Regions from separate parts of the Ralstonia sp. PBBBR1 genome, predicted to be linked through region 3. Evidence: predicted binding sites of a transcription regulator. Region 3 holds the regulator's gene; each other region holds the start of a gene.

Region 1 (7,442 bases), on a different contig from region 3:
GCATGAATTGATATTGCGTTTGCTGTACTGCAGCGATGCTGCAGATTGCCGCTTGCGCCGAAAGCCGGAATTGCGGGACCCGGCAGCGCTTGCTATGGTGGTGGCACTGAAATGAAGCGCGATACCAGTTTGCTGCCTTGCATGATCGCGTACGCTAATCCGATGCGTCAATTCGACTTTCCGGTTGAAACTGAGCATCTGGTGTGCCACGAGTTGATTCGTGGCTTAGTGGAGCGGTTTGAAGGGCCACGATCAAAAACGTTGAAATTTGATTTCAGTTATGAATACAATTGATCTAATATCTGATCCACACCAGACTTCACACCGGAATTTATTGGGAGCGCATATGGCGACATACAAGGAATTGGTTGCACAAAAGGCCAAACTGGAAGAGCAGATCGAAACTGCGCGTGCCAAGGAACTGGAAGCGGTTATCCAGCAAGTGCGCCAGACGGTTGCCGAATATGGCCTGACGGCTGAAGACCTGGGCTTGGCTCAGCGTCGCGGTCGCCGTGCCGGTGCGAAGGCGCCGGTGCCGGCGAAGTATCGTGACCCGAAGACAGGCGCAACGTGGTCCGGCCGCGGCCGTGCTCCGGCCTGGATCGGCAAGAACCGCGATAAATTCCTGATCGCCTGATTCGTCAGGCCCTGCCTGACGCGCAAGTGCCGCAATGCAAATGGCCCACCTGCCCGGTGGGCCATTTGCGTTGCTGCGAGTGATGAGCGTTCCTGTATAAGGAAGGCATGACGCCCCGCCTGCCCAAATACCTCGAACTGGCCGACTGCATTCGGCTCGACATCCTGCATGGAACGCTGCCGGCCGGCAGTGTCGCGCCCAGCGAGAACGAAGTCGCCCAGCGCTACGGCGTATCTCGTTTGACGGCGCGCCGGACACTGAACGAACTGGCGGCGCGCGGGCTGCTCAGGCGCTCGCGGGGGCAGCGCAGCGTGGTGCTCGACCGCGTGGGGCCACATCGGCCGGTGCTGTACGCGCCGGGCCAGTCCGATGCTGCGTTGGAATACGTGCCGGGCGCCGTCTATACGGTCAGTGCATTTCGACTGGAGCAGGCCGACGAAACCGTGGCCGCCGCGCTTGACCTGGCGGTGGGCGCGCAGGTGGCGTTTGTCGAGCGCCGCGCTCAGGTGGATGGCCAGCCCATCATGCTGCTGCGCACGTGGCTGACGTCCCGACTCGCGGCGATGCTTGAGGCGCGCGACTTCGAAGATCGTCTGTTCGTGCAGGTCTTCCAGCGCGCCAACCTGACCATCGCCCGCTCGCGCGAGGCGCCGCTGGCCTGTGTGGCCGATGCCCACCAAGCCGCGCAGCTCGGCGTGCAAGCGGGCGTGCCGCTGGTGCGTGTGCGCCGCATCGGCTACAGCCTCGCCGACGTGCCGATCTCCATCACGTACTGCGATTTTTCTCCTGAACGCTATACGCGTGAAGTCGATATCCGCGTGCTTCAAAACGACTGAAAGCGCACTGCGCCACAGCGGTGCAGAAACGGCGCCACACACCCCGCAATGGGGACTTGTCCCCCTAGGGTATTCAAGCTAGTCTGCGCCCCTTCCCAGGAAAACGTATTCATTTGTGAAGCGACGCTTTGCCAACAACGTATTGGCACGGCAGTTGCATTCACGGCGCCATCTCAGCGGCGGCGGGTTGAGCCACCTGCCGCCTCGAAGCTGATTCAGTCGATTCAACACACCGGAACCACAAGAGGGAGAACTCAACAATGCAACTCAAGCGACGTTTTTCGCTGGCCGTGCTGGCTGCCGCCGCCGGTTTGACCGCAGGCGCAGCGCAGGCCCAATCGTCTGTGACGCTGTACGGCCAGGTGGATGCATGGGCGGGCGCCACCAAGAACCTGGGCCAGGACCGCGCATGGGGTGTCAACTCGGGTGGCATGTCGACGTCGTACTGGGGCCTGAAGGGCAGTGAAGATCTGGGCAACGGCCTGAAGGCGATCTTCACGCTGGAAGCGTTCTTCCGCCCTGATACGGGCAAGTCCGGCCGCTTTGATGGCGACCACTTCTTCGCACGTAATTCGTTTGTCGGCCTGCAGTCGAACACCTGGGGCTCGATCAAGCTCGGCCGCAACACGCCGCCGTACTTCGTTTCGACGATCCTGTTTAACCCGTTCATCGATTCGTACACCTTCTCGCCGATGGTGTTCCACACCTACCTCGGCAACGGCCGTTCGGGCGCCGCGGGCATCTCGGGCCTGGTGGGCGATTCGGGCTGGGACAACTCGATCATGTATTCCACGCCGGACATGGGCGGCCTGACAGGTACCCTGATCTACGGCGCTGGCGAGCAGGCTGGTCACAACGGTCAGAACAAGTGGGGCGGCAGCCTGCTGTTCTTCCGCGGCAATTTTGCGGCCACGGCGGCGTTCCAGCAGGTGCGCTACGACGGCGCGCCGGGCGATCTGAACAGCCTGGTGGCGGGCTTTGCGCGCCAGACGGCGGGGCAACTGGGCGCGACGTATGACTTTGGCGTGGTCAAGCTGTACGGCCAATACCAGTACATCAAGAACACGATCAGCACCGGCGACGCCAAGAGCAACGGCGGCCAGCTGGGTGTGTCGATTCCGGTGGGCCCGGGCAGCGTTCTGGCGTCGTATGCCTACACCAAGACCTCGGGTGCAGCCGACGTGAAGCGCAACACCTGGGCGATCGGTTACGACTATTCGCTGTCCAAGCGCACCGATGTGTATGCGGCGTATTTCCGCGACAAGGTGTCGGACCTGTCGACGGCCGACACCTTCGGCGTAGGCATCCGCGCAAAGTTCTAAGCCTTCCGCGTTCTGCTTTTCCTTGTCGCCGCCCGCGTCTCGACAGCGTGGGCGGGCATTTGCAACGGCGTCCGGATTCCGGGCGCCGTTTTTTGTTGTGTGGAAGATGGGTAAGAGCGGAGCGTCAGCCCGTGCGCGCCAGGCGTAGCGGTGGCGAGGGCAGCGACGAGGGCTGCGCTCCAATGTGTGGCTGATTCAGCAGCATGGCGCCGCGCTGCGTGGCAACGAAGACGGCCTCGGTACGGCTGCGCACTTCCAGCCGGCGATACAGCGCGTTGATATGCGCCTTGGTTGTCGCCTCGGAAATACTCAGCATGCGGCTGATGGTTTTGACCGGATGCCCGCGCGAGAGCAGTACGAGAATCTCATATTGACGCTGCGTCAGGCCGAGCAACGCGCCATCGTCATGGCCATTGGCCGAACCTGCCGCAATGGCTTCAGACCGCGCCAGCACGATCGAGGCCGGCACATAACGGCCGCCGGCGAGCACCAATTCCAATGCCGCTGCAATCAATTTGCCGGAATAGCTTTTCAGCAGATATGCCGAGACATTCAATTGCATCAGCGTACGCACGTGCGCAGCGGAATCGGTTTCGCCCAGTATGGCGATATGTCGGGGATGCGGCTGTTGCAATAGCCGGGAGAGGGCCGGCAGATCGTCGATGCCGGGTAAGGGCAGCCCGATCAAGGCCAGTTCGGCGTCCGCATGCGCCGCGAGACTTTCAAAGAGGGTTTCGTCCGGCTCGACGCTGACCACCTCGGTAATGGCCGGCAAGGATTGCAACACATGGGTCGCGCCGGCACGCACCAAAGGGTGTGCCTCCACTACGATTGATTTCACTGCGCCGCCTGTCTGGTTATGGTTTGTTTGCCCATTTCCGGAATCAGCTTGTTGCCGCGTCTATTTGGACCAGGCGGTCCAAAATCAATGGGGCCGTGCTTGTGGAAATGCTTCTGGCGCGCGGTCTCGGTATATTTCCCCGTTCAACCGGCAGTCACCGCAATGCGGTGCCACCGGGCCGAAACCTTGCACGCCATTCAGGCGCAATTTCCTTCCGGTTTTTCTTGTTTATGTCGCCAGGCGCGGAGGATTAACCCCGCCAAAATCGCAGAATAAATCCCCAGCATGCTTGTTGCACCCATCAATGGGATGTAAACCTTTTTGTCTACCCCGATCGGTGGTGCGCTAGACCCCCCTATACATAGCAGGATCAGGCAGCAGCAGCTAGCCCCACTTCACGCCCATTGACGTGAGCGTAAAGCAGGGCTTTTGTACCGAAAAAACGTGTTCTGGTGGCTTATTGCGCGACGACCGAGAAGCGCGGCATCGACAGCGGTTGTTTGCCGTCGCGGCCGTAGGGTGTGCCGCCGCCATTGTTGGCGGCATGCAGGACGGACAGCGCGTTCTGCGTGGCGCGCAGGCGCAGGTCGATCAGGGTGCCGTTGTCGATGTTGCGCTGGCGCAGCAGGCGGGCCAGGGCCAGGTTCTCGTCGAACAGGCGGCTGGCCGTTTCGTCGGTGCGCAGATATTTGACCAGCCCGTACGGATCGGCGCCGCCGTGCTGCGCCCACCACAGGCGGCGGTCACGGTCGGCTTCGCCCAGCGCGGCGAGCTGCTTCTGCTTGGTCTGTGTGATGCGCTCGAGTTCAACCATGTCGCCATCGCGCAACGCCTGCGCTTCGGCATCCAGGGTGAGGGTGGCGGCGCGCAGCAGTTCCTGCTCGTCGGCAAGGGTGCGGATCAGCAGTGTGTTGTCCATGGTGACTACCTCAGGCTTGGAAGCTTGGGCAGCCGCCGGCCGGCACGCCGCCCCGCCGCGTGCGGTCGAGAGTCGGAAACCCTCGGACCGGCGGCGTCAGAAAATACGGGGGACGGACGACGGGAAACCCCCGTCAGACCTTCTTGGAGCGCGTGGAGAGCAGCGATTGCGCGTCGGAAAGCGCCGCATCGGCGATCTTGCCGGCGTCCATCTTGAGCGTGCCGTTCTGAATGGCACTGCGGATCTGCTCGACGCGTGCGGCGTCGAAGTCGCCGCTGCCCACTTGGCGCGAGACTTGTTGGACCGACAGCGACGGCGAATCGCCGGTGTGGCGCGGGGTGCCCGAAGCCGTCGTAGCGGCCGGGGACGAGCCGGTCGCGCGCGTCGACCCGGACGCAGCGTCCTTGGTCGGCGCAACGGCCGGCGTGTTGTTCACGATATGGTTGATTTTCACGGGTGTCTCCGAAGAGCGCGTTCATCCTAACACCCATATCGGCCAACCCCGGCCCAAACTTTAGCGGCAGGTATCGATTACGCATCACAGTAGAAAAGTGATCCGCCGTTATCAATTTGGACTTAAAACTGGATCGTTACGACACCGACGGACTGTGCAATGCCGGAGACGACATTGCCGTTGGCGGTGCGCACCTGCGCCACCTGGCCCACGGCTGCCTGGTTCAAGGCCCGGCCGTCGCTGCTGACCTGGAAGCCACCGCCCTCGGCGATGAGCTTGACGGTCTGGCCGGCCTGCACGGCAACCGGCAGGCGCAGGCTTTCGGCGCGCAGCGGCTGGTTGGCGGCCACGCTCGTGAGCAGTACACGCCCCACCACATCGGCTGGCTGCTGCACGACCGAGGCCGGCAGCGTCGACAGATCGCCCGTGCGGGCTTCCAGGTCGCCCATATCGAGCGTCTTGCCCGGCGGCAACTGGTGCGAGGCGACGTAATACGTCCCGGTAATCTGGATTGTGGCCGGCACCCAGGCCGCCCAGGCGTGCGGCGAGCGGCAGCGCACTCCCACTTGTATACGGCCGCGCAGGCGGTTGGCCGCTGGCAGCATCAGGTCGATCTGGTCGCAGGGCTGGTTGGCTACACGTGCATCCACCGGACCGACCTCCACCGACGCACGTGGCGCCCCCGTCTCGTTCGTGCCGCCCAGGATGTCCAGTTGGGATTGCAGTTGTTGCTGGATCTGCATCTGGATGGCGTTCGGCCCCTGAATGGTGGTGGGCTGCGCGGGCTGTTGCACGGCTTGGGCAGGCGGATAGCCCACCCGCACCATGCCCTGTGCATGCGCCAGGATCGGGTGCACGACGCTGGCCAGCAGGCCCAGCGCCAGGATCAGCAGCAGCTTGCGCTGGCGCCCCGCCAGCGGCATGGCCGTGGTGGCAGGTCGGATCGGGTGGTGCGCGCTGCGTGCAAACCGCGTGGACATGGAGAGCCCCTTCATCAAAAGTCCGGTGAAGTGTAGCTACGCGTGCGCGAGCGCCAAATGCGGAAATGTCGGCCAATCCCCCCCTTATTCGGACGAATGGTCTTGCATACCGGCCCCTAGACTTTGCAACGTGGTGAAGTCCCTGGCGTTGTGCGGTTCCTGGCCGTACAGCCTGCCCCGGTGGAAGGTTTCCCGGCCAACCTCTGGATTCGCAGACAGGTCTTTTCCACTGAGGCTGCATGACGGCAACTCAGCAAGACAAGCGGTTCAGCGGTTTTGGAGACGGCATCGGCGGTTTTTGAAGGGGCCGCTGATGCCGAGTTCTCCGGCCGAAGGGAACGCGCAACACGCAAACGCAAGACAGAACGCAAACCCCGGCGGGTGGCAGCAATCACCAGGATGCCACGCGCGAGGAATGACAGACATGGTCGACAAGCTGGATCAGTTGTTCGGTTTTCAGGAGCAGGCGCTGCACTTGCGCTCGCAGCGTCACCAGATCCTGGCCTCGAACATCGCCAACGCCGATACGCCCAACTACAAGGCGCGCGACTTCGATTTTGAGTCGGCGCTGCAGAAGGCGGTCGGCCAGCAAAGCGGTAACAGCCTGCCGATGACGGCAACGGCTGCAGGTCACCTGAGCGTGGATGGCGCACCGGCCGGCGATGTGTCGCTGATGCAGGCGTCGCTGTCGCAGCAGACCAAGGCGCTGCAGGGCGAGGTGCAGTACCGCACGTCGCAGCAGCCGTCCATCGATGGCAACACGGTGGACATGGACGGCGAGCGCATGCGCTTTGCCGACAACACCGTGCGCTACGAGGCCGATCTGAGCATCGTGACGCAGAAGATCAAGTCGATGCTGGCGGCGATTCAAAACAGCTAGCGCGACGTAGCAAGAGCAGCAAGAGCAGCAAGAGCAGCAGACAGGCATTAAGACGACCGCGCAGCAATCACGCGCGGCGAAAGAGGGGCGGGAACTGTGTGGCGCTCCGGGCCCGGAAAGATCGGTCCGGAGCAAGCCGCCATGCAGAACACCGGATCGGTCCGGCAGCCGCGCCGGCAACAGTGTTTGAAGACATCGGAATCAACATGTCGCTATTCAAGGTGATGGATGTAGCTGGCAGCGCGCTCACCGCGCAGTCCAAGCGCATGAACGTGGTCGCCTCCAACTTGGCCAACGCCGAAAGCGTGACGGGCCCGGACGGCAAGGCGTACCGCGCCAAGCAGGTGGTGTTCTCGCCCGCGCAGGAGTCTGACGACTACGCCACCGGCGTGTCGGTCGACCGCGTGGTGGAAGACACCGTCACCCCCATGAAGCGCATGCACCAGCCGGGCAACCCGCTGGCCGATGCCGACGGCTACGTGACCATGCCGAACGTCGATGTGGTGGACGAAATGGTCAACATGATTTCTGCGTCGCGCTCGTACCAGGCCAACGTGGAAGTCGCCAACACCA
Region 2 (7,442 bases), on a different contig from region 3:
GCGCCGGTCGTCACCGACATGAAGCAGGCCGCGCACGCGCTCAACTGGTGCGTGGGCGAGATGGAAAAGCGCTACCGCCTGATGTCGGCGCTGGGCGTGCGTAACCTGGCTGGCTACAACCAGAAGATCCGTGCGGCGGAACAGGCCGGACGCAAGGTTCCGAATCCGTTCTCGCTCACGCCCGATGCGCCCGAGCCGCTCTCGACGCTGCCGCTGATCGTGGTCGTCATCGACGAACTGGCCGACCTGATGATGGTGGCTGGCAAGAAGATCGAAGAGCTGATCGCGCGCCTCGCGCAGAAGGCCCGTGCCGCCGGCATCCATCTGATTCTGGCGACGCAGCGGCCGTCAGTGGACGTCATCACCGGCCTGATCAAGGCGAACATTCCCACGCGCGTGGCGTTCCAGGTGTCATCCAAGATCGACTCGCGCACGATTCTCGACCAGATGGGCGCCGAATCGCTGCTGGGCCAGGGCGACATGCTGTTCCTGCCGCCGGGCACGGGTTATCCGCAACGCGTGCATGGCGCGTTCGTTGCTGACGAAGAAGTGCACCGCGTGGTCGAACACTGGAAGCAGTTTGGCGAGCCCGAATACGACGAAGCCATCCTCGCCGGTGATCCAGGTGAAGCTGCCGCGAGCGGCGATTTGTTCGGTGGCGAAAGTGGAGAGGCAGAAGCCGATCCGCTGTACGACGAGGCGGCGGCGTTCGTGCTCAACACGCGCCGCGCGTCGATTTCCTCCGTGCAGCGGCAACTGCGCATCGGCTACAACCGTGCTGCGCGGCTCATCGAACAGATGGAAGCGGCTGGGCTGGTGTCGCCGATGGGGCGGAATGGGCAGCGTGAGGTGCTGGCGCCAGGTGGTGGGGAGTGAGTCGCGCTTGCCGGCCACTCCTGGCGGGCACGGCGCGGCTCCTGCATTGCGTTTTCCCGGTGGCCTGAAAACGATGGGCGACTGAGGCTCACACAGAACCGCAGTCGTACCTCAATCTCCAGGGACAAACTCAGCGTTCGGCTGCGACCATCAACGATTGCAGCCACTGCCCAAGCTGCGCCTCGCCTTCCTCATCCAACTGCCCCGACAACACGCCATACCACTGAGCGATTGCCTCGGCTGGCATGTTTGCCTTGAGAACGGGCAGGCTGTTTTCCAGAAAGCTCGGGAAAAACGGGATGCCGCGCATGTACAGGTAATGCGAATCGGTGATGCGAACGTCTGCGTAGACATCGCGCAACCAGTCCAGATACGGCAATGCCCCGGGCATGTGCCCGCTCTGCGTAAGCGACGAGATGAACTGCGTGCGAGCCGTGACGCTGGACATCTCGTGCGTCTGCTCGTTGATCTCGTCGAACTTCATCAACCATGCTTCGCCGCGCTTCAGTTCGCCTCGACGCGCATGAAGGTGGATGAGCCGTGCGCGTACTTCGTCAAGATCAAGCTCGAGGGCTACGCCAACTTCTAGCGCAATGCGTCCAATGAGCAGGACCGCCCACACTGGCGTGACCTCTCTCCGGGCCTGCAACGCCAGATGCATGCCGAGCGCGCCAACGCCGAGCAAAAGCGGAAGGCTCAGGGCTACACCATTGACACCGGCTACCGCGACCCGGACGAGACATCCGGTGATCAGCCTATCTCCCCGCCAGCCAAGACCGGCGCGAAATGATGGTCGAGCGCGGATGTTTGCAGGTCACGCGCGCGCGTTGAGGCGGTGTGCCCCATGCGCTCGCGTTTCCACTTCCTAAGTCAGTCAGCTCTCTCACATGAACCTGCAATACAAACTCGCCATAGCCTTCCTCACCACGCTATGGGGAAGCCGCAGCAGTAACTAAGCGGTTGGCTGCAGCGGAGGCGCACTCAAGGCACCTTTAGCCCCCCGTCCGCTGCTTCTGCAATATCGCCAACTGCGTCGTCAGGTAATTGCTCGTATTCGTCATGCTGGCTACCATCTTCGATAGCGCATTGAACTGTGTGTAATACAGCGCCTGCTTGGCATCGAGCTGTTTCTGCATCAGATCGATTTCCTTGCCGAGCGAGGTGATGGAGTTGTTGATGGCGTCGCTGGCGTTCTGCACCATGCCGTTGTTCGACAGCAAGTTGCCTGACACGGTGTGCAGTTGCGCCGCGTAGCCACGCTGCACGGTGACGGTGCCGCGGTCGCCCAATGCACCGCCAGACACTTGCACCGTCAGGCCATCCACGGCCGAGCCGCTGGCGCCGTAGAGGTTCTGGCCCGAACCCGTGGCGGCCGCCCCGCTGATGGTGCCTTGTACATCGCGACCGGCCGTGGCCGTCGGGCTTCCGCCGAGCAGCGACGCGGCGCCATTCCCTGACACCGACACCGTCGATACCGAGCCGTATTGCTTGTCGGTCAGCGTCAGCACGCCATTGGCATCGGTGCCGATGGCGACTTCCACCTTGGCTCGCTGCAAGTCGGGCGACGCGTTGACCTGGCTTTGAATCTGCGCGGCCAGGCTCGACGCGGTATAGCTGCCGGCCGGCACCTTGATGTTGGTCGTGATGCCGCTGAGCGTGACCGACAGGCTGTCGTTCACGCCGCTCTGGATGGTCGTGTTGGCGGCCGCCGAGCCCTTGAGCGAGCCCTGCGTCGCCAGTTGAGTGACGTTGACGGCATAACTGCCGGCTTGCGTGGTCGTTGAAAACGACGCGACCTTCAGCAGCGAATCCGTTGCCGTGCCGGTGCCGGCAAGCAGGGCCGCCACCTGGCTAGGCGATTTCTTCAGGGCGGCGGTCAGTTTGGGGTCGTCAATCGACAGCGTCCCTTCCTTGTCCATCGTCACGCCGATGCTACCCAGCGACTGAAACGCGCCGTTGCCGATGCCCTGGCCCAGCACGTCTGTCAGCTGGTTGATCATCGCCTTGGTGCTGACGTCGCCGGCCAGCGCGCCGTTGTTGGCGGCGTTCGCGGTATCGAATTTGGTCAACGCGTTGAGCTGGATGCGCAGCGCGTTGTACGCCTTAACGAAGTTCAGCACCGACTGGCTTGCCTGGCCCGCGTCGCTGCCCACCGTCACGGTCGTGCTGCCGGTCTTGGCGAGCGTGAACGACGTGCCGTCTACCACATCCGACAGTGTGTTGGTGGCGCTTTGCACGCTGATGCCGTTGACAGTAGCAAGCGCGTTGCGGCCTGTGGCGACCTCGGTCATGTTCTGCGTGCCGGCCGGGTCGTGGCTCAGCAGGGATTGCAGGGCCGGGTCGCCCGACACGGAAATCTTCATCTCCGAATTGGCGCCGCCTGCAGTGGACGTCAGCACCAGCCGATAAGGCGAGCTGCTGCCGTCGTTGACGATGCTGGCTGAGACGCCAAGGTTGGCGCTATTGATGGCGTCGCGGATGCCGGCGAGCGTATTGTTCGATGGGTCGATGGTGATCGAGCCGCCGGCCTGGTTGCCGTTCTGCGTGAACGTGGCGCCCGTGTATTTGCCATTGGCAAAGCTGCCGCCCGAGACATTCCCAAAAGAAAAGGTGAGGGTGGTGGGCGTGCCGCCGCCAATGGGCGTCTTGCTGGACGCCTGCCCGGCGGCCGCTAGCACCTGCGCCTGCGCAAGCTGCGTCACGTTGATTTGGTACGAGCCAGCCGGCGCCGTATTGGACAGCGAAGCCGTGAGGATCGACGTGTCGTGCCCGCTGGCCTTGTTGCCGGTGAATGTGTCCGGGTTGTTCAGGGCCGCCATCGCGGTCTGGAAGGTCGACAGCGCGCTTTTGAGCGAGCCGACTGCCGACAGTTGCGTCTGAAAGGCCTTTTGCTGCGTCTGCCGCAGCGTCATGCCCTTGCTTTCCGCCTGGATCAGCTTCGTGACAAGGGTGTTGACGTCGATGTTCGTCCCGATGCCCGGAATGGAGATCGGCGGAACGTAGTTGTTGCTCGTGGACGAGGTGGCCATGGTCGGACGCGCGCAAACGCTCTCTTCACAATCTCCACAATGTGACGGCTGCGCAGCGTCCTTCTTTAGGGCAAACCCAGCTCCGACAGGCTTTCTGCCCGGGTTTGCTCAGGAAAGCGAAAGGATTGCTGGCGCCACATGAAGCTTGCGCCCCACGCCGGCGGTCTCCACCTGGGCGGAGACCGCCGCGCGCCACGCTAGACCGTCTCGCCTTCCTTGCTCGGATCGACCTGCTTGCCGCGCGCCAGCACCGGCACCAACGCTGCGCCAGTATGGCTGGCCGCCACGCGCGTCAACGCCTCCGGCCCGCAAGCCGCGACGATCGTGCCGCCTTCATCGCCGCCTTCGGGGCCGAGATCGAGAATCCAGTCGGCCTCGGCAATCACATCAAGGTCGTGCTCGATTACGATCACGCTGTGGCCACCGTCCGCCAGGCGATGCAGCACGCGAATGAGCTTGGCCACGTCGGCCATGTGCAGGCCCACCGTCGGCTCGTCCAGCACGTAGAGCGTGTGGGGTGGCTTCTGGCCGCGGCGCGTCACGTCGTCGCGTACCTTGGACAACTCGGTGACAAGCTTGATGCGCTGCGCCTCGCCGCCGGACAGCGTGGGCGAGGGCTGGCCCAGCGTCAGGTAGCCGAGGCCCACGTCCTTCATCAACTGCAGCGGGTGGGCGATGCTGTTCATCGCGCCGAAAAACTCGACCGCTTCGTCGATCTCCATGGTGAGCACATCGCCGATGTTCTTGCCGCGCCACGTGACTGCCAGCGTTTCTGCATTGAAGCGCTGGCCGTGGCAGACGTCGCAGCCGACCTTCACGTCGGGCAGGAAGCTCATGGCGATGGTCCGTACGCCCTGGCCTTCGCAGGCGGGGCAGCGGCCGTCGCCGGTGTTGAACGAGAAGCGCGAGGCGGTGTAGCCGCGTGCCCGTGCTTCGAGCGTGTCGGCAAAGAGTTTGCGGATGGTGTCCCATACGCCGATGTACGTGGCGGGGCACGAGCGGGGTGTCTTGCCGATCGGCGTCTGGTCGACTTCCAGCACGCGGTCGATGGTTTCCCAGCCGGTGACGCTGTCGCAGCCGTGCCAGTCGTGTTTGACGTCGAGCTTGCGCGGCATCTTCGCCTCTGGCGCCTCTGCCTGCGCGGCTTTGCGTGCGCGCCGCGTAGCCGGCGAAGACAGCACCGAACGGCCGACCGCATCGAGCAGGTTCGTCATCAACACATCACGCGCCAGCGTCGATTTGCCCGAGCCCGAAACGCCCGTAATCGCCACCAGACGCGACAGCGGCATCGTCGCGGTGACGTTGCGCAGGTTGTGCAGCTTGGCGCCGTGCACCGTCAGCCATTGCTCCGGCACCGCCTGCGTGCCGCCGCGCGGCGCAACCACCTGGCGGCGGGGCTGCAGCGGATGCTCGATCGGCTGCGACAGGAACCGGCCCGTGAGCGAATCCGGCTGCGCGGCCAGATCCTGCACGCCGCCTTGCGCAACCAGCGTGCCGCCGCGCTTGCCGGCACCCGGGCCGATGTCGATGATGTGGTCGGCCCGGCGGATGGTGTCTTCATCATGCTCGACCACCACCAGCGTGTTGCCCTTGTCGCCCAGCTTGCGCAGCGCGTCCAGCAGGATCTGGTTGTCGCGCGGATGCAGGCCGATGGTCGGCTCATCCAGCACGTAGCACACGCCTTGCAGGTTGCTGCCGAGTTGCGCAGCCAGGCGGATACGCTGGGCTTCACCGCCCGACAGGCTTGGCGCGGCGCGATCCAGGCTCAGGTAGCCCAGGCCGACTTCCTCCAGGAACGACAGGCGGCTGTGAATCTCGGCCACCACATCGCGGGCGATGTCGGCGTCCCGGCCGGTCAGGTCCAGGCCCTCGACCCAGCGGCGGGTCTGGCTGACCGTCCACTGCGCAATGTCGACGATGGGCCTGTCGGCAAAGGTGACGGCGCGCGCCGTCGGGTTCAGGCGCGTGCCGTGGCAATCCGGGCAGGGCAGGTCGGTCATGCCTTCGGGATCGACTTCCTCTGAAGGAAGCGTCTGCTCGCGGCCGCGATCGTCTCCGCCGAGTACGGTGTCGTCAAACGCGGCGCGCTGTTCGCGCGTGAGCGCCAGCCCGGTACCGACGCAGCTCGCGCACCAGCCGTGCTTGCTGTTGTACGAGAACATGCGCGGATCCAGCTCGGGGTAGCTGGTGCCGCAGGTCGAGCACGCGCGCTTGGTCGAAAAGACCTTGACGCTGCCCACGTGCGCCGTGCCGCCCTTGTGCATGGCGCTCTGCAGGCCATCCAGCGGCGCGAGCACGTGCATGATGCCCTTGCCGTACTCCAGCGCCTGCTCCAGCAACGCACGCAGCGCGGCCTCGTTTTCCGGCGAGACAACGATGTCGCCGACGGGCAGTTCCAGCGTGTGCTCGCGGAAGCGGTCCAGGCGCGGCCACGGGTCGACGCTCAGGAATTCGCCATCGACGCGCAGATGCGTATAGCCGCGCGCCTTGGCCCATTTGGCAAGGTCGGTATAGACGCCCTTGCGGTTCACGACCAGCGGCGCGAGCAGGCCGATGTGCTGGCCGCGATGGTCGCGCATGAGCTGGGCAAAAATCGCCTCCGGGCTTTGCGCCGACACCGGCGTGCCGTCGTGGACGCAGTGCTGCACGCCCAGCTTCACATACAGCAGCCGCAGGAAGTGCCACACCTCGGACGTGGTCGCCACCGTGCTCTTGCGGCCGCCGCGCGACAGGCGCTGCTCAATCGCCACTGTGGGCGGAATGCCGTAGACGGCGTCGACTTCCGGCCGGCCCGCCGGCTGTACGATGGAGCGCGCATACGCATTGAGCGATTCCAGATAGCGGCGCTGCCCTTCGTGGAACAAGATGTCAAATGCCAGCGTCGACTTGCCCGAACCCGACACGCCCGTCACCACGTTGAACTTGCCGTGCGGAATATCGACGTTCAGGCCCTTGAGGTTGTGCTCGTGGGCGTGGACGATGCGCACGACGTTTTCGCCCTGGACTTCCGCCAGCGCAGCACGCTTGGCGCGGCGGTCGGCCAGTGCTGTCTGCAGCGGTACGCCTTCGATGGCTTCCGGCTGGCCGACGCTGGCTTCGTATTGCTTGAGCGCGGCGCCGGTGTGCGATGCAGCGCAGTCTTTGACCTGCGCGGGCGTGCCGGCGCAGACCAGCAGGCCGCCGGCGTCGCCGCCTTCGGGGCCGAGGTCGATGATCCAATCCGCCGCACGCACCACGTCCAGGTTGTGTTCGATTACGATCAGCGAATGCCCCGCGTCGAGCAGCTTGCCGAACGCGCGCATCAGCTTGGCGATGTCGTCAAAGTGCAGGCCCGTGGTCGGCTCGTCGAACATGAACAGGCGGCCAGCATTGGCCGGCACATCCTGCTTGACGCGCTTGCGCGCCGCGGCCTGGGCGGCCTGCGCGGCTTCGGCCAGGAAGCCCGCCAGCTTCAGGCGTTGGGCCTCGCCGCCGGAGAGCGTCGGCACCGGTTGGCCAAGCTTCACGTATTCCAGGCCCACATCGACGATCGGTTGC
Region 3 (7,442 bases):
CAAGTTGATCCCGACGCGAGCAGTGAGTGTCGCGGGCACGGCATTCGATTTTCGGCAGGCGGCGCCCATCGGGGTACGGCTGGACTGGCCTAACGCGCAGTTGGCGCAGGCCGGCGGGTTCGACCACTGCTTCGTGCTGCGCAACACGGTGCCGGACGATCACCCGCATGTGCGTCCGGTCGCGCGTCTGTATGAACCCGGCAGCGGCCGCGAATTGACAGTGCTCACAGACCAGCGCGGGCTTCAGTTCTACTCGGGCCACATGCTGTCGGGCACGCACGCGCAACGCAGCGGCTTATGTCTGGAAGCGAGTGCGTTTCCGAACCAGGTCAACATGCCCGATGCGGAGGCGGTCATGCTGCGCCCGGGCCAGGTCTATCGGCAGCGCACTGCATACCGCGTCTCGGTTGCCAGAGAAACCTGAGCCGCGTTGAAGCGCGGGCGTTGGATGCTCAATGTGCGGCTGCGGCCTCGCCATGTATCACTTCGTGCGAGCCGCGAATGCCGTTGAACCAGGCGTTCAGCACAACGGCCACCAGCGTGCCCATTACGATGCCGCTGTGGGTGATCGGGCGCGTCCAGTCCGGGAAGTGATGGAAGAAGGCCGGCGCCAGCGTCGGCATCATGCCAAAGCCCACCGACACCGCGATGATCAGCAGGTTGTGGCGCTGCTGCTGGAAGTCGACCATGCCCAGCATGCGGATACCGGCTGCGGCCACCATGCCGAACATCACGATGCCCGCGCCGCCCAGCACGTATTGCGGCACCGATGCCACCACGTAAGACAGCTTCGGAAACAGCCCCAGCACGATCAGCAGCACACCGCCGGCGGCCGCCACGTAGCGCGACCGCACGCCCGTGATCGACACCAGCCCGATGTTCTGCGAGAACGATGTATGCGGGAACGTATTGAACACACCGGCCACGACCGTCGCCAGACCGTCGGCACGCAGGCCATTGGTCAGTTCGTTGCGCGAGATCGGCTTGCCCACCACGTGCGCCAGCGCGAGGAACATGCCAGTCGATTCCACCAGCGTGATCACGATCACGATGCACATCGAGATGATGGCCGACAGCTCGAACTTCGGCATCCCGAAGTAGAACGGCGTCACCAGCGTCATCAGCGGCGCGGCGCTCGCGTCGGCCAGCGACACCTTGCCGAACGCCGCAGCCACCAGCGTGCCCGTGACGATGCCAAGCAGCACCGCGATATTGCACAGCAGCGCGTTACCGAACTTGGTCAGCAGCAGGATCGTCACCAGCACGAGCGCCGCAATGGCGAGGCCGAACGGATCGCCAAACGCCGGGTTCGGCACCATGTGGCGCGCGCCATCCACCACCTGCGGAATCATCTGCTGGCCGCCCGCAGCCCAGTTGATCCCCACGCTCAGCAGCGAAAAACCGATCAGCATGATGACCGTGCCCGTCACCACGCGCGGGAACAGGCCCAGCAGCCGCCCCATCAGCGGTGCAACGGCAATGCCGAACACGCCGGAAACGATCGACGCCCCGAAGATGCCGGGCAGCCCCATGCCGGGCTCCACACCGATGGCGATCATCGGGGCAACCGCCGCAAACGTGACGCCCATCATGACCGGCAGGCGGATCCCGAAAATCAGGAAGCCGAGCGATTGGATCAGCGTGCCGATCCCAGCCGCAAACAGGTCGCAATTGACGAGATACGAGAGATCGCTCTTCGAGAGGCCGAGCGCATTGCCGACAATCAGCGGCACGGCGATCGCCCCGGCGTACATCACCAGCAGGTGTTGCAGGCCAAGCGCGAACAGGCGCGGCAGCGGCAGGAACTCGTTGACGGGATCGGCAACGGTGTCGGCGATTGTTGACGAAGAAGGCGTGGGTTGGCCGGGGGATTGGCGCATTGTCTGTCTCCTGGGGCCGCCCCCGTGTCAATGCCGGGAGCGTGCTTTAGGCGGATGGGGCGGGTTCCATCCGCCGGCATTCATGCGGCGTGATGCCGCGTATTTGCCGGAATCTTGGAGGGGCGCCATTTTTCTGTCAACAATTACAACCGTTTTTTGTGTACATATTTTGCGTTCTGAAACGCATGTGCGCCGTGATCTACCTGTTTCACGCCTCCAAGCGTGCCTCGTGACCGAGGCCCCAAAGAAAAAGCGCGGCCGCGACATGAGTCGCTGACCGCGCAGTAGAAATACCTGGCAGGTAAAGCTGGGACCAAGAGCCGCCATCCAACCCAGTGAAGCAGAGGGTTTTGTTAGCAGCTCTCAGCCGACCTCATATCAGGTCGGCGTCGGCAGCCATGCGCGATCGCGCAGGCGCGAACGGATGCGGGCAATCGCCTGGCTGTGGATCTGGCACACGCGCGATTCCGACACGCCCATCACGGCGCCGATTTCACGCAGGTTCAGATCCTGCTCGTAGTAGAGGCTCATCATCAGCTTCTCGCGCTCGGGCAGTCCCTCGATGGCAGCGACAACCGATTCGCGCAGGTCGTGGTCCAGCAGCTGGTCCAGCGGCGTGGCGTCGTTCTCGGGTGCGCGGTTCTCGATGAAGGCGTCAGCGTCTTCACGGTCGAAATCTTCGTAATACAGCAACTGGCTGCCTTGCAGGTCGACCAGTTGCTTCTGGTATTCGGCCAGCGACATGCCCAGCGCTACGGCAATCTCGGTTTCGGTGGGCGCGCGGCCCTTCTGCTGCTGCAGCTTCTGGATTGCCTGCTCGATCGTGCGCGCGTTGCGGCGCAGGCCGCGCGGCAGCCAATCCGAGCCGCGCAGTTCGTCCAGGATCGCGCCGCGAATACGCTGGGCCGCGTAGAACTCGAACTGCACGCCCTGCGTTTCCTCATAGCGCGACAGCGCATCGAGCAAGCCCATCATGCCGGCCTGGATCAGGTCGTCCAGCTCAACGCTGGCCGGCAGCTTGACCATCATCTGGTTGGCAATGCGGCGCACCAGGGGTGCGTACGTGGCCATCTCGTCGGACTTGGTCTTGCGACCGGTTGCGGTGTACATATCCATGCCTGCCTTTGACGCTTCGTTCATGCTGCGCCTCAATAAACCAATTCGGCCGCGCGTGCGGTGGCGCCGGGTGTCGCTGTCGCTGTCGATGCCGACATTGACGTTGCCTGCGCCGATTCATCTGCCAGCTGTGCCGGTGCCCGCGCCGACATGACCACCCGCGACGGCACACTGCCATCACCGGCTTGGGCCTCGGCGCTGGCCCAGCTCAACATTTCTTCGGCAAGCTGGCGGAAGGCCATGGCCGAAGGCGATGCGGGAAACGCACTCGCCACGGGCTTGCCGAGCGAGAGCGCGAGTTCTACGTGCCGGTCCTCAGGGAGGTAGCCGGCGAAATCGATACGGGTGTTCAGGTACTGGCCCACGGTGTTGGCCAGGTTGCCGAACACGCGCACGGCGGAATCCACCGAGTGCGCGCCGCACACCACGGTGCGGATGCCAGCGCTGCCTTGCAGCACGGCGGTTTTCTTGAGTAGCGTGTACGCGCTCTTGAGGCCTTCCGGACCATCCGAGAAGGTCAGCAGCACGTCGTCGCACGCCTCAGCCACGGTGCTCAGCGCCCGGGTGCCAAAATGCGCGGCCACGAGCGTCACATCCGCCGTCTCGTCGTACTGCTTGAGCACGCCGGGCATGGCGAGCATGGTCTGGGCGTTCACTACCGCCGTGTCGCGGCCCATGGCGGACAGCGCGATGCGCAGGTTGTCGACAAAGTCATCGACCTGCTCTTCCGCACCGATCACCAGCACCCGGCGGGCAGCGGCATGACCGAGCATGCGCCGCAGCCCTGCGGCTTGATCCTTGGCGAATGGCGTCGTCATGGTCGCGCCCCCTTGTCAGGCGAAATCGAAAGCGGCCAGGCCGGGTTCGCGGTTGCCTGCGTTGCGTAACACCGCGCCTTGCGCCACGAGCAACGATTCATCCGAATCCAGCGAGAACGACGACTGCTCTGCACCGGCCCGGAACGAGCGGTGGATCAGCAGCTTCTTGTTCGGCACTGCAATGTCTTCCGGCACACGCTGGCCGTACGACACGTAGTGCAGCGGCAAGCGGCGACGGATCATCACGTCCATCGCATGGCCCACCGAGGCAGCCTCGTCGATCTTGGTCAGGATGCAGCCGGCCAGGTTGGCGTCGCGGTAGGCACCCACGACTTCATCGAGCGTCTTGCCGTTGCTGGCAGCGTTGAGCAGCAGCAGGCGCTTGATCGACGGGCCCACGGCATGCAGCATCGCCATCTGCTCGGACACGGCGCGGTCACGCTGGCTCATGCCGATGGTGTCGATCAGCACCACGTGCTTCTCGCGCAGGTCGTTCAGCGCCAGGCTCAGGTCTTGCGCGTCTTTCACGGCATGCACCGAGACGCCCAGGATCTTGCCGTAGATGCGCAGCTGTTCGTGGCCGCCGATCCGGTAGCTGTCGGTCGAGAGCAGTGCCACGCGCGATGCGCCATGGCGCAGCACGAAGCGCGCGGCCAGCTTGGCGGTCGTGGTGGTCTTGCCCACGCCGGTCGGGCCCATCAGGGCAAACACGCCGCCCTGGTCGAGCAGGCTGTTCTCGTCCGACACGGTGCTCAGGTTCTTTTCAATCGCGCGCTGCACGAAGTCCAGCGCACCTTCATACGCGTCGTGCTGCGGCATGTTCTCCAGCACGTAGCGCGTGAGCTGCGCCGAGAACCCCGCGTTGAGCATGGTCTGGAACAGGCGCGTACGCACCGGGTCGCCCAACTTCACGCCCAGCGAGGCCAGGCTCGACATGGCGTCGTTCAGCGTGCTCTTGAGCGTTTCGATCTCGCCGACCACGCGGCGGGTCATCACGTCGGTCTCGGCACGGATGCTTTCCTTCACGTCGGCCTGGATGGCCGAACGCTGCAGGCTCACGTCATCACGCGGGGCTTCGGGCTTGGCCATCGTGTCCTCCACGCGGACGAAAATGTCGGACGACGTGCCTGCCTCGGCTTGCGCCTCGATGCGCGCCTTCATGGGCGCCTCAGTCTTCTGCTGTTCTGCACGGAGGGTGCGCGCCTGCGCTTCCACGCGCTCGGTAAAGCTGCGCAGCGTGACCGGGCGGTCATCCTGTTCGCGTGCCTGCTCACGTGCCTGCTCGCGACGTGCGGCAAAGCGGGCGGTCGATTCCATTTCCGGCTGGTCGTCTTCCACCGTGCTGCGGCGGGCGATGAACTGGGCGGTGCTGGCCAGGGCCTGCGCCGCAGATTGGGCAACCTCGGCATTGGCACGGTCGAGCGACAGGCCCGCCAGCATGCGGGTGGACGCGGCCAGCGCATCTTCTTCGCCAAACGCCACGTCGTCGTCCACGCGCGTTTGCAGCGTGCGGCCGGCCGGCTTGGCCACGGGAGCAGCCGGCGCTGCCGGTGCGTCTTCCTGTGCGGGAGCGCGGCGCGAAGCAATGAAGCGGTTACGCAGACGGGCCAGTGCGTTGGGTGCCGGGGCCTCGGCCTGCGCGGCCTCTTCAGCGGGAGCGTGAGCGGCGACGACGGCTGCGGTTGCAGCGGCAATCGGTGCGGGCTCGGGAATCGGAGCCGGAGCCATCGGGCGGCGCTGTGCCGTCTTGGGTGCCGACGACTGCGTATCGACCAGCGCATCCACGTGCGAATCGGATGCCGCGATGATCTCGATGCCGCCCGGAATGGCACGGTTCGACAGGATCAGAGCGCCATCGCCCAGTTGGTCGCGGACCTTGCGCAACACGTCACGCGACGTCAGTCCGGTAAATCGATGCATTTTCATGCGCGGCCTCCAAGCATGGCGACAACCTTAATCGTTCGGTGATCCGGAATTTCTGCGTGCGACAGCACGCGCAGGCTCGGTGCGGCACGCTTGAACAGGCGGGCAAGCATCGGGCGCAGTGCGGGCGGCACGAGCAGGACGCCCGTCTGACCCATCTGTTCGTGCTGCCGCGACGAGTCCGCTGCCGCCTGCATGAGCGAGTCGGCCAGTTGCGGTTCGATCGGGCCGGCGTTAGAGCCAACGACGCTTTGCAGCAAGATGTTCTCCAGATTCGGGTCAAGCGTGACGACCTGCATTTCGGTCTTGTTCGGGAAGAGCTGCTGGGCAATCGCCCGGCCCAGCGCCACACGCACGGCGGCGGTGAGTTCGGCGGGGTCTTGCGTCCTGCCTCCGTGTTCCGCCAGCGTCTCGACGATGGTGCGGATATCGCGGATATGCAGGCCTTCGTCCAGCAGGTTCTGCAGCACCTTCTGCACGGTCGCGACGGGCAACAGCTTGGGTACAACGTCTTCGACCAGCTTCGGTGCTTCCTTGCCCAAATGATCGAGCAACTGCTGGACTTCCAAACGGCCGAGAAGCTCGGTGCTATGGGTGTAAATCAACTGATTGACGTGGGTGGCGATGACGGTGCTGCAATCGACCACGGTGTAGCCCTCGGCCTGCGCGCGATCGCGCACATCGGCGGTGATCCACATGGCCGGCAGGCCAAAGGTCGGGTCCACGGTGGGCGTGCCGGGCAGTTGCGTGCCCAGTCGACCACCGAGGCCACCCATGCCGCCATGACCGCCCATGCCATCCTGGCCGCCCGGATTGATGGCCAGGAACTTGCCCTGCTGCACCTCGCCGTGGCCGATCTCCACGCCCTTGAGCGTGATGCGGTACGACGATGGGCCCAGCTCCAGGTTGTCGCGGATATGCACCACCGGCGCCAGGAAGCCCATGTCCTGCGTGAATTTCTTGCGGATGCCCTTGATGCGGCGCAGCAGCTCGCCGTCCTGGCTCTTGTCGACCAGCGGGATCAGGCGGTAACCGATTTCCAGGCCCAGCACGTCGACCCACGACACGTCGTCCCAGCTCGCTTCGGGCGTATCCACCGGGGCAATGGCCTGCAGCACGGGCTCGATCTCGGGCACTTCGCGCTTCTTCTTCAGGTACCAGCCCAGATAGCCAAGGCCGCCCCCAAACAGGATGAACGGGAAGTGCGGCATGCCCGGCACCAGGCCCAGCAGGCCCAGCACGCCGGCGGTGGTCATCAGCACCGTCGGCATGGCAAACAGCTCGCTCGACAGTTGCTGGCCGACGTCCTTGTCGGTGGAGACGCGGCTGACCATGATGCCCGCCGCGGTGGAGATCACCAGCGCGGGAATCTGCGCGACCAGGCCGTCGCCGATGGTCAGCAGCGTGTAGTTGGTGGCCGCGTGGCCCACGTCCATGCCGTGCTGGAGCACGCCCACCGCCAGGCCGCCGACGATGTTGATCAACAGGATGGCGATACCCGCCACCGAGTCGCCGCGCACGAACTTGCTGGCACCGTCCATGGAGCCGAAGAATTCGGCTTCCTGGGCGATCTCCGTGCGGCGCCTGCGGGCTTCGTCTTCACGGATGAGGCCGGCGTTCAGGTCGGCGTCTATGGCCATCTGCTTACCGGGCATCGCATCGAGCGTGAAGCGCGCGCTGACCTCGGCGATCCGGCCCGCGCCCT

Evidence for each region. Region 3 encodes FliA, which starts transcription of late flagellar genes. Its sites were predicted from a motif close to CTAAAGTTTNNNNNNNNNNNGCCGNTA; they were not measured.
Region 1: a site for FliA is predicted at 5,046-5,072, ahead of flgM (flagellar biosynthesis anti-sigma factor FlgM). Genes of this name have one in related genera too.
Region 2: a site for FliA is predicted at 3,948-3,974, ahead of fliD (flagellar filament capping protein FliD). Genes of this name have one in related genera too.

Annotation. Positions count from the first base shown of each region.
Region 1 is NZ_NKIL01000004.1:184,541-191,982, reverse strand. Features, by position in the region: gene CFE42_RS07070 (hypothetical protein) at 1-210, opposite strand, end outside; gene CFE42_RS07065 (H-NS histone family protein) at 347-637, shown strand; gene CFE42_RS07060 (GntR family transcriptional regulator) at 745-1,473, shown strand; gene CFE42_RS07055 (porin) at 1,734-2,795, shown strand; gene CFE42_RS07050 (response regulator transcription factor) at 2,920-3,636, opposite strand; gene CFE42_RS07045 (flagellar protein FlgN) at 4,094-4,555, opposite strand; gene flgM (flagellar biosynthesis anti-sigma factor FlgM) at 4,689-5,009, opposite strand; gene flgA (flagellar basal body P-ring formation chaperone FlgA) at 5,132-5,989, opposite strand; gene flgB (flagellar basal body rod protein FlgB) at 6,414-6,869, shown strand; gene flgC (flagellar basal body rod protein FlgC) at 7,076-7,442, shown strand, end outside.
Region 2 is NZ_NKIL01000012.1:85,947-93,388, reverse strand. Features, by position in the region: gene CFE42_RS20075 (DNA translocase FtsK) at 1-876, shown strand, start outside; partial or broken gene CFE42_RS20070 (hypothetical protein) at 1,007-1,390, opposite strand; gene CFE42_RS20065 (hypothetical protein) at 1,328-1,465, shown strand; gene CFE42_RS20060 (hypothetical protein) at 1,532-1,666, shown strand; gene fliD (flagellar filament capping protein FliD) at 1,869-3,905, opposite strand; gene uvrA (excinuclease ABC subunit UvrA) at 4,103-7,442, opposite strand, start outside.
Region 3 is NZ_NKIL01000005.1:300,216-307,657, forward strand. Features, by position in the region: gene CFE42_RS10075 (aldose epimerase family protein) at 1-424, shown strand, start outside; gene CFE42_RS10080 (nucleobase:cation symporter-2 family protein) at 453-1,880, opposite strand; gene CFE42_RS10085 (RNA polymerase sigma factor FliA) at 2,259-3,020, opposite strand; gene CFE42_RS10090 (hypothetical protein) at 3,029-3,814, opposite strand; gene flhF (flagellar biosynthesis protein FlhF) at 3,830-5,740, opposite strand; gene flhA (flagellar biosynthesis protein FlhA) at 5,737-7,442, opposite strand, start outside.